2 regions of the Brevibacillus sp. FW306-2-1A-C05A genome follow, and region 1 is predicted to be linked to the other one. Evidence: riboswitches for the same ligand, from Rfam matches in the RefSeq annotation. Region 1 holds a riboswitch; the other holds the start of a gene.
What was found. Region 1 has a riboswitch for cobalamin ahead of AC3WJN_RS13075 (ABC transporter substrate-binding protein). Riboswitches for the same ligand answer to the same signal wherever they lie in the genome.

Region 2: another riboswitch for cobalamin. It lies ahead of AC3WJN_RS24555 (energy-coupling factor ABC transporter permease); the one in region 1 lies ahead of AC3WJN_RS13075 (ABC transporter substrate-binding protein).

Annotation. Positions count from the first base shown of each region.
Region 1 is NZ_JBYSWV010000018.1:54,726-59,002, reverse strand. Features, by position in the region: gene AC3WJN_RS13085 (alpha/beta fold hydrolase) at 1-696, opposite strand, end outside; gene AC3WJN_RS13080 (M24 family metallopeptidase) at 822-1,913, shown strand; cobalamin riboswitch at 1,929-2,135, shown strand; gene AC3WJN_RS13075 (ABC transporter substrate-binding protein) at 2,427-3,461, shown strand; gene AC3WJN_RS13070 (FecCD family ABC transporter permease) at 3,509-4,277, shown strand, end outside.
Region 2 is NZ_JBYSWV010000075.1:5,278-9,554, forward strand. Features, by position in the region: gene AC3WJN_RS24540 (spore germination protein) at 1-92, opposite strand, end outside; gene AC3WJN_RS24545 (GerAB/ArcD/ProY family transporter) at 82-1,182, opposite strand; gene AC3WJN_RS24550 (quinone-dependent dihydroorotate dehydrogenase) at 1,327-2,418, shown strand; cobalamin riboswitch at 2,573-2,769, shown strand; gene AC3WJN_RS24555 (energy-coupling factor ABC transporter permease) at 2,916-3,680, shown strand; gene AC3WJN_RS24560 (energy-coupling factor ABC transporter substrate-binding protein) at 3,677-3,961, shown strand; gene cbiQ (cobalt ECF transporter T component CbiQ) at 3,958-4,277, shown strand, end outside.

The sequences.
Region 1 (4,277 bases):
CGACGGCACCATCACCAGTTCCGCTTGCGGAAGCTTTTTTTCCAGTAGCCTGGCATACGGCAACATGTTCGCATCGTCTGCGCCATAGACGAGCAGCATCGGCAGCTTGAGCTGGCTCAACTGATCCGTGCAATTGTAGCGGTGCCCGGCGGCGTACAGGTGGCGGAGGCTCGCTGCATCTGTTTGGCTGCCATGCTCAATCCAGCGGGAGCGAGCAAGCGGATCGTCGAGATGAGAGGCGGCGATCGACCTGGCAATCAGCGGAGCGGCGTGCAGGCAGGACAGCGATTGGGCGAGCAGAAAACGGCTGTGCAACGAAAAGTCGGTTACTTCGGAAAAGGCGCTGACGAGGATGGCGCCGCGCACGTTTTCGGGAAAGCGGAGGCAGTATTCGAGGACGAGCGAAGCCCCCTGCGAGTACCCCAAAAGCAACGGACGCTCAAGTCCGAGCGACTGGCAAAGCCCGTGAATCACGCTGGCAAGCTCGCGCATGGTCGTAGGTCCAGCCAGCGGGGAGCTGTCGCCATGCCCCGGGAGGTCTGGCACGACGAGTTGGCAAACATCCGCAAGCGGCTCTTGATAGTCGAAGTTGACAGAGCCGATGCACGGGGCGTGAATGCACACGAGTGGCGTGCCGCGCCCTGACAGGTGGCAGGCGATGCGGTGGCTGTCCAGTTGTACGATGGTTGGTTCCATGTTGGTTATTCACCCCTAGCATATGGTGTCCGTTTCAAGAGAGAATTTTCCGTTCCGCTCTTCTTTTTTGGACAGGGAAATGGTATTCTCGAGGAAGAATCTTGTCGAAAGCGAAGGTGACGCAGGTGTATTTGGAGCGCATTTCGAAACTGCACGAATTTTTGACCAAACAAGAGCTCGACGCGGTAGTCATCACCTCTCCCAAGCACGTTTACTATTTGACCGGCTTTTTTACCGATCCGCATGAACGCTTTATGGGTCTGATTATTCCAGCCCAGGGCGAGCCATCCCTGATCGTTCCCGCCCTTGACCGCGAAGCGGCAGCAGCGGCTTCGACTGTTCAGACGATTCACACGCATACGGATATTGAGAATCCTTACGAGCTTCTCAAGCAAGTGTTGCCAGCGAACCTGAAGAAGCTGGGCATCGAAAAAAGCCACATGACCGTAGAGCGTTACGAGGCGCTGGGACAAGTCATCTGTGCAGAGAGCTACGCGGATGTGGAAGAGCCGCTGCGCGAAATGCGCCTGATTAAATCGGCAGACGAAGTGGCTCGTTTGCAAAAGGCTGTCCAACTGATTGAAGATACACTCGGCGGGACGTTGAAAACATTCAAAATCGGCCAGACCGAAATGGAAATCGTCGCGGAGCTGGAATACCAGATGAAGCGTCTGGGAGCGGACGGCCCGTCTTTTTCCACGATGGTTTTGGCGGGGGAAAAATCGGCATTGCCGCACGGAACGCCTGGTTCGCGCAAAGTGCAGGAAGGCGATTTGCTCCTGTTTGACATCGGGGTAGCAGCGGACGGCTACGTTTCCGATATTACCCGTACGTTTGCTGTCGGCCAGATCAGCGAGCAACTGCGCGATATTTACGAAACGGTGCTGGCAGCGAACGAGGCGGCGATTGCCGAAGTTCGTCCAGGGGTGACGTTTGCCCATCTCGACCAGACCGCTCGCGACGTCATTGCCGCAAAAGGCTACGGCGATTACTTCATTCACCGTCTGGGGCACGGCCTCGGCATGGATGTGCACGAATATCCGTCCGTGCATGGGCAAAATCAGGAAACGCTGCGCCCAGGCATGGTGTTCACCATTGAACCAGGGGTGTACTTGCCGGGAGCAGGCGGCGTGCGCATCGAGGACGATGTGCTCGTAACCGAAACAGGCGTAGAAGTGTTGAGCAAGTTCCCGAAAAAACTGACGGTGATCGGATAAGGCTTCAAACTCACAATTTTATATGAATCTGATGGTGCTGCCCGGAATCGTTTGGTTCCGCCAGCTTAATAGGGAAGTCCGGTGAAAATCCGGCGCGGTCCCGCCACTGTAACGAGGAGTGTCCAGCAAAAAAGCCACTGTTTTTCGCGCGACGAAAAATGGGAAGGGCGCTGGGGATGATGATTCGTAAGCCAGGAGACCTGCCATGAGATGATTTACAATCGACCCACGAGGATGGGACAGATGTGGAAGCAGACTAGGAACAGGCGTCATTGGCAACGCCGAATCTATAGGCATGTCTACGTATGTCAAGCACCTCCCGATTGGAAACTGGGGGGGTGCTTTTTTCTATGAACATCGCCGTGGCGGTCGAGGCTGTGAAAGGGGTGATGCATTTCCTGTGTTGCCAAACAAACAGGCTCTCTGTATAGTAAAGGTGTAATTCGTAATCATTACGATTTACATAACACTTCATTTTCATCATGCCAACAACAAAAGAAGAGGGGTTACCAGATGAGTTCAATCCGTAAGAGAAAAAAAGCCTTCCACGGTTTCTGGATGGCAGCGCTGGCAGCGATTATGCTGCTTTTGTCCGCATGCAGCTCGGCAGCACCTGCTACGACCGAATCCACGGTGGCGAATGCTGGCTCGGAGCAAACGGCCCAGCCTGCTGCTGACAACAAGCCCGTCACGATTGTGACCAACGGGATCGAGATGACGTACCCGGAAGCGCCAAAACGCGCTGTGACAATGAACCAGCACGTAACCGAAGTCATGCTCGCGCTGGGGTTGGCTGACAAAATGGTCGGAACCGCGTACCTGGACGATCACATTTTGCCTGAGCTGAAAGCCGACTACGACAAGGTACCAGTCCTGTCTGACAAGTATCCGACCAAAGAAGTGCTTTTGGCCGCAAACCCTGACTTCGTCTACGCAGGCTGGAAAAGCGCATTTGGCGACAAAGGCGTAGGCTCGATGGAGGACTTGGAAAAGGCGGGAATCAAATCGTACCTGCAAGAGTCTTCGAACAAGCCAGGCCCGACCATTGACGACGTGTTCGCGGATATCCAAAACATCGGCCGCATTTTCCGCGTAGAAGATAAGGCGAACGAACTGATTGGCAAAATGAAAGCGGAAATCGAGCAAACCGTGAGCAAAATCGGCACGGTGGACAAGCCGCTGAACGTGTTCGTGTACGACAGCGGAGAAGACCAGCCGCTGACCGCTGCCAACAACTACATGACTTCTCTGATTAAAGCGGCAGGCGGCAAAAACGTGTTCGACGACATTCAAAAAGGCTGGGCGACCGTAAGCTGGGAAGAAGTCGTGAACCGCAAGCCAGACGTCATCGTCGTGGTCGACTACGGCGACAAGACGATCGAGCAAAAACAAAACTTCCTGTTGTCCAAAAAGGAACTGGCTGACGTGCCAGCGATCCAGAACAAACGTCTGGTCGTGCTGCCATTGTCCGCAGCGTCCGAAGGGGTACGCGCACCGATCGCGCTGAAAATTCTCGCGGAAGGTCTGCACCCGGATACATTCAAATAAGAAACGGCTGCTTAGACAAGGAGGGAACGGCCCTGCACAAGATCAAGATGCCCTTCATCATCGTTGCCCTGCTGATCGGGCTTGTCGTCTCGATTACGTTTGCGGTGACACTCGGCTCGGTGGAAATCAAACCAGCGACGGTATGGAAAATTGCCTTGGCGAATCTCCCGCTGGTCAATCAATGGGTGGAAGTGGATTGGTCAAAAGGAGAACAGACCATTATCTGGGACATTCGGTTTCCCCGCGTCCTGCTGGGGGCTGTCGTCGGGGCCGGCCTGTCTGTTGTGGGGGTGGCGATCCAGTCTCTGGTTCGCAACTCCCTCGCAGATCCGTACATATTGGGAGTCTCCTCGGGCGCATCGGCCGGAGCGACGCTGGTCATTTTGTTCGGAGCATTCAGCATGTACGGACAATTCGCGCTTTCTTTCGGTGCTTTCACCGGATCGCTCGTCTCGATCCTGCTTATTTTTACCTTGTCCCGCATCGGCGGGCAAAACTCGACGGTGCGTCTGCTCATGGCCGGCATCGCGATTTCCGCCATCCTGTCTGCGATCACCAGCCTGATTATTTTTTCCGCGCCCAACGAGCACGGCATCCGCTCTGTCCTGTTCTGGATGAGCGGCAGTCTGGCCGGAGGGAAGTGGGAGTATTTGACCATACCGACGCTGATCGTCGTCATCTGTCTGATTGTCCTGTTGACACAATACCGTTCGCTCAATGCGATGCTGATGGGCGAAGAAGCGGCGGGGACGCTGGGCGTCAATACGGTGCAATTTCGCAAGCTGCTGCTGGTCATTACCGCGCTTTTGACGGGCG
Region 2 (4,277 bases), on a different contig from region 1:
AGAACCGACTGATCGTTGGGGGTGACTGTCCGCAAAAAGATGACATCCGCGCAATGCGTGAATTTTTCTCGCAGCTCTTCTTCAAGGGTCATGGCTCACATCCTCCAATCCGGTTGGTTTGCGCAGCGACAGCAGGAACAAGACGAGCGTGACAGCTACCATAACCAGCAAATAAAGCGGATAGTAAATCTTCGACAGAAACGTGACGAACTGCATGTCGTTGTAGGGGAGGCTGGTGAGAACGATCATGCTGGCGCCGAGGGCGAGCATGACGTACTTGCGCTGCTTTTTCGTTTTCAGGACCAGCAGCTCCCCGAGCAGCAGCAGGCAAAGCGTAATGCGGATAAACGAGCCGGACAGCCATTGAAAGATGGAAAAAAACTCCATGTTTTCGATGTCTTTTCCGATCGTCAAAAGCCGCCATTGTTCAAAGGCAGGAAAGCGCTGGCGCATCGACTCCACAGGCCCGAACTCGGCGATGGCTCCCGTCAGCGGGCTGAGCGTCAGGACCAAGGTAATGGCAATCATGACGATGTAGTGGATGAGCCGCAGCGGTTTGCGCACGTGATGCTGCAGCAACAGCAGCAGGAACAGCTCGGTAAAGCCACCCCCGACAAAAACCATGGCGTGCACGGTAGGGGCAATTCCGTTCTGGAACAGCGGCAAGAGCTGGGAGTAGTCTTTTTTCGGTACGTTGCCGAATGCGACGAACATGCCAAGCAAGGAGACAATGGGCAGCAATATGCCCGAAGTAATGCCGACTGAGGCAATGCCGCCGTAGGATGCGAGAACGCACAAGATCATCAGGGCAAGCGCAGTCACCCACTCGGGCGTCTGCGGCAAATAGTTGACGGTTGTCCACGTTTGGGTATCAACCAGATTGACGAGTGCCATCATGTACAGGCAGAGCATGATGGGGATGAGCAGCAGGAAGCGGACGGCTTTTCCGGACCGGAGCAAGAGCCAGTGGGACAACGACTGCTGTCCGATGCGGCTGTTGATGAAATAGAGCGCGTACGCCCAAACACAAAAGGGGATCATGCCAAAGATGACACTCAGCCAGGCATCGCGCCCGGCTTTGCTGAGCAGCAGGGGGATAAGGGTGACATGATTGGTGATTCCGATCGACAGCATCATCACCATGATCGCTTGGCCAATCCCGATTTTTCCGTCTGCTTTCATGAACCAACGTCCCCCCGACTTGGTGGTTTTGTTATGGTTTGTTTGCCCGGCTGGAAATATGTATCGCGTATAAAGGTTAGCCCACGATAAATAAAGTGTGGTATTCTACAATGAGGTAAAAATGGAGTAAGGAGTGCAGCCGGGATGTATAAGCTCATTAGAAAATATCTGTTCCAGATGGATACGGAAGAGATTCATGAAAGAACGGTTGGTGCCCTGAAGCTGGTGGAAGATTCTGCTCCGGGAAAAAGCTTGCTGCGAATGATGTTTCAGGTGAAGGACGAGCGTCTTGCCACAAAGCTGTGGGGAATGACGTTTCCCAATCCGGTAGGGCTCGCCGCCGGTTTTGACAAAAATGCCGAAGTGTATCATGCACTGGGTGCGCTCGGGTTCGGGTTCGTGGAAGTCGGGACATTGACCCCGCAAGGACAGCCGGGCAATCCGCGGCCGCGCCTGTTTCGCCTGCCTGAGCACGAGGCGATCATCAACCGGATGGGCTTCAACAACCACGGTGCTTATTTGGCTTCGCAGCATCTGGTCGATTACGCGTATTCCGATGTTCCGATCGGGATCAACATTGGCAAAAACAAAGTCACTCCCAATGAGGAAGCGGCTTCTGACTATATCAAATGCCTGGACATGCTCTATTCGTACGGCCATTATTTCGTCATTAATATCAGCTCTCCGAATACGCCCAATCTTCGCGATTTGCAGGAAACCGAGAGCATGCGGCTGCTGGTGCGGGCGGTGCGCGAAAAAGCGGCGGAAATGGAAGTGCGCGGCATTCAGAAAAAGCCGATTCTGCTCAAAGTAGCCCCCGACATGTCCGACGAGCACATGCGCGATGTCGTGCAAGGAGCGGTGGAAGAGGGCATTTCCGGCATTATTGCCACCAATACGACCTTGTCGCGTGAAGCCGTTCAAGGGCATCACTATGCCGAGGAAGCGGGAGGACTGAGCGGAAAACCGCTGACAGAGCGTTCGACTGCCTGGGTAAAAGAAATTTACCAGGAAGTGGGCGACAAGGTGCCGATCATTGGCGTAGGGGGCATTTTCACGGGGGAAGATGCGTACGCGAAAATCCGGGCGGGCGCAAGTCTCGTGCAAGTGTACACCGGAATGATTTATCAAGGCCCGGGCATCTCCAAGCAAATCAACAAAAAGCTTTTGCAACTGTTGAAGCGCGACGGCTTTTCCCACATCAGCGAAGCGGTCGGCGTGGACGCCAGGTCGTAAGCATAAAAAAGAAGCGGATGCAACAAAGACCGATGACTCCCGGAATGGCGGGGCATCGGTTTTTTTACGCAGTTATACGCCGCTGATTATATTCTTCCGCTTTTTCCCTTGATTCTGTATAATAATGTGGGACAAGCAAGAACTATCTAACAATTGCATATCGTCGGCGATAGGTGCCTTTATGTGCAAGCCGCATAAAGGGTAACAGGGAATCGGGTGAAAGTCCCGAGCGGTCCCGCCACTGTAATCAGGGAGTTCTCTTTGAGATAGAGCCACTCATATTCATATGGGGAAGGACAAAGAGCGCGATGAGCTGAAAGCCAGGAGACCTACCTACTTGCCACACCCAGGAATACCTTCGCGGAAAGGAGCGGTGAATACGAAGCAATAGGACTGTGCCAACGGTCTGTTGTTTTTGTGCGCATACCTCGTCTGCTAGCGGATGAGGTTTTTTTGTTGGTGAAAAAAGAAAGAACAGCAAAGGAGGAGGAAATGTCTTGAATCGATCCCGTTTCGTTTCGACCTGTCTGTTGATTGCAGGCTTTGTCCTTTATTTTCTCGTAAATGAACCGCAGACGTCCCACGCGATGCACATCATGGAAGGATATTTGCCGCTGGGCTGGGCGCTGTTTTGGTGGGTAGTATTTATTCCATTTTTTATTCTCGGCATTCGTTCCTTGAACAAAATCGTCAAGGAGCATCCGCAAATGAAGCTGCTGATCGGCGTATCCGGCGCGTTTGCCTTTGTGTTGTCCGCGCTGAAAATTCCTTCGGTGACGGGCAGCAGCTCGCACCCGACGGGAACCGGGCTTGGCGCGATCATGTTTGGCCCGTGGGTCATGTCCGTGCTCGGCAGCCTGGTGCTGCTGTTCCAGGCGCTGCTTTTGGCGCATGGAGGGCTGACGACGCTTGGAGCCAATGCGGTGTCCATGGCAGTAGTAGGGCCGATGGTAGCTTACGGCGTCTATCGCCTGATCGTGCGCGGAAACGGCGGACAGCGTTTGGCCGTATTCGCTGCTGCTGCGCTCGCAGACTTGGCTACTTATGTCGTGGCCTCCGTGCAGTTGGCTTTGGCTTTCCCGGCTGAATCCGGCGGCGTTATGGCATCGTTCGCGAAATTCGCAGGAATTTTTGCCATCACCCAGGTTCCGTTGGCGATCAGCGAAGGGCTTTTGACCGTGCTCGTCTGGAACTGGCTGCAGTCTTACAATGCAAAAGAGCTGGCGCAACTTCGCCTGCTGAAACGGGAGGAATCGCTGTGAAAAAAGGGATGAACTGGCTGCTGCTCCTGGGCGTAGTCTTGCTGGCGGTTGTGCCGTTGCTGTTGGTGCAGGATTCGGAGTTCGGGGGAGCAGATGGAGCGGCTGAGGAAGCGATCAAGGAAATCGCCCCTGCTTACGAGCCGTGGTTCGAGCCGCTGCTTGAACCGCCAGGCGGCGAGACAGAGAGCTTGCTGTTCGCGGTGCAAGCGGCGCTCGGGGCGGGCGTTGTCGGCTATGCCGTGGGATTGTACAAGGGCCGGCTGGATAAGCATAAAAAATGAATTGGCAGCAGCTTGATTCGCTTTCCTATCAAAACCGGCTGCGATTTTTGCCGCCTGAGCACAAGCTCCTGTTTGCGGGCGTGCTGATTTTGCTCGTTTTGACGGGACATGAATGGTTGCAGATGGCGATTTGTCTATGGATGGGAGTATGGGTAATGGTGTATGCCCGTATTCCCGTCCGTTTCTATTTCGGATTTTTCATCCTGTCCCTGTCGTTTTTTGTCCTGGGGCTTCCGGCGCTGTTGCTGGAAGCAGTAAGAGCGGATGCAGGGGCGGGCGTCCAGGCAGTTGCGGCGTGGAAGATCGGGCCGTATCT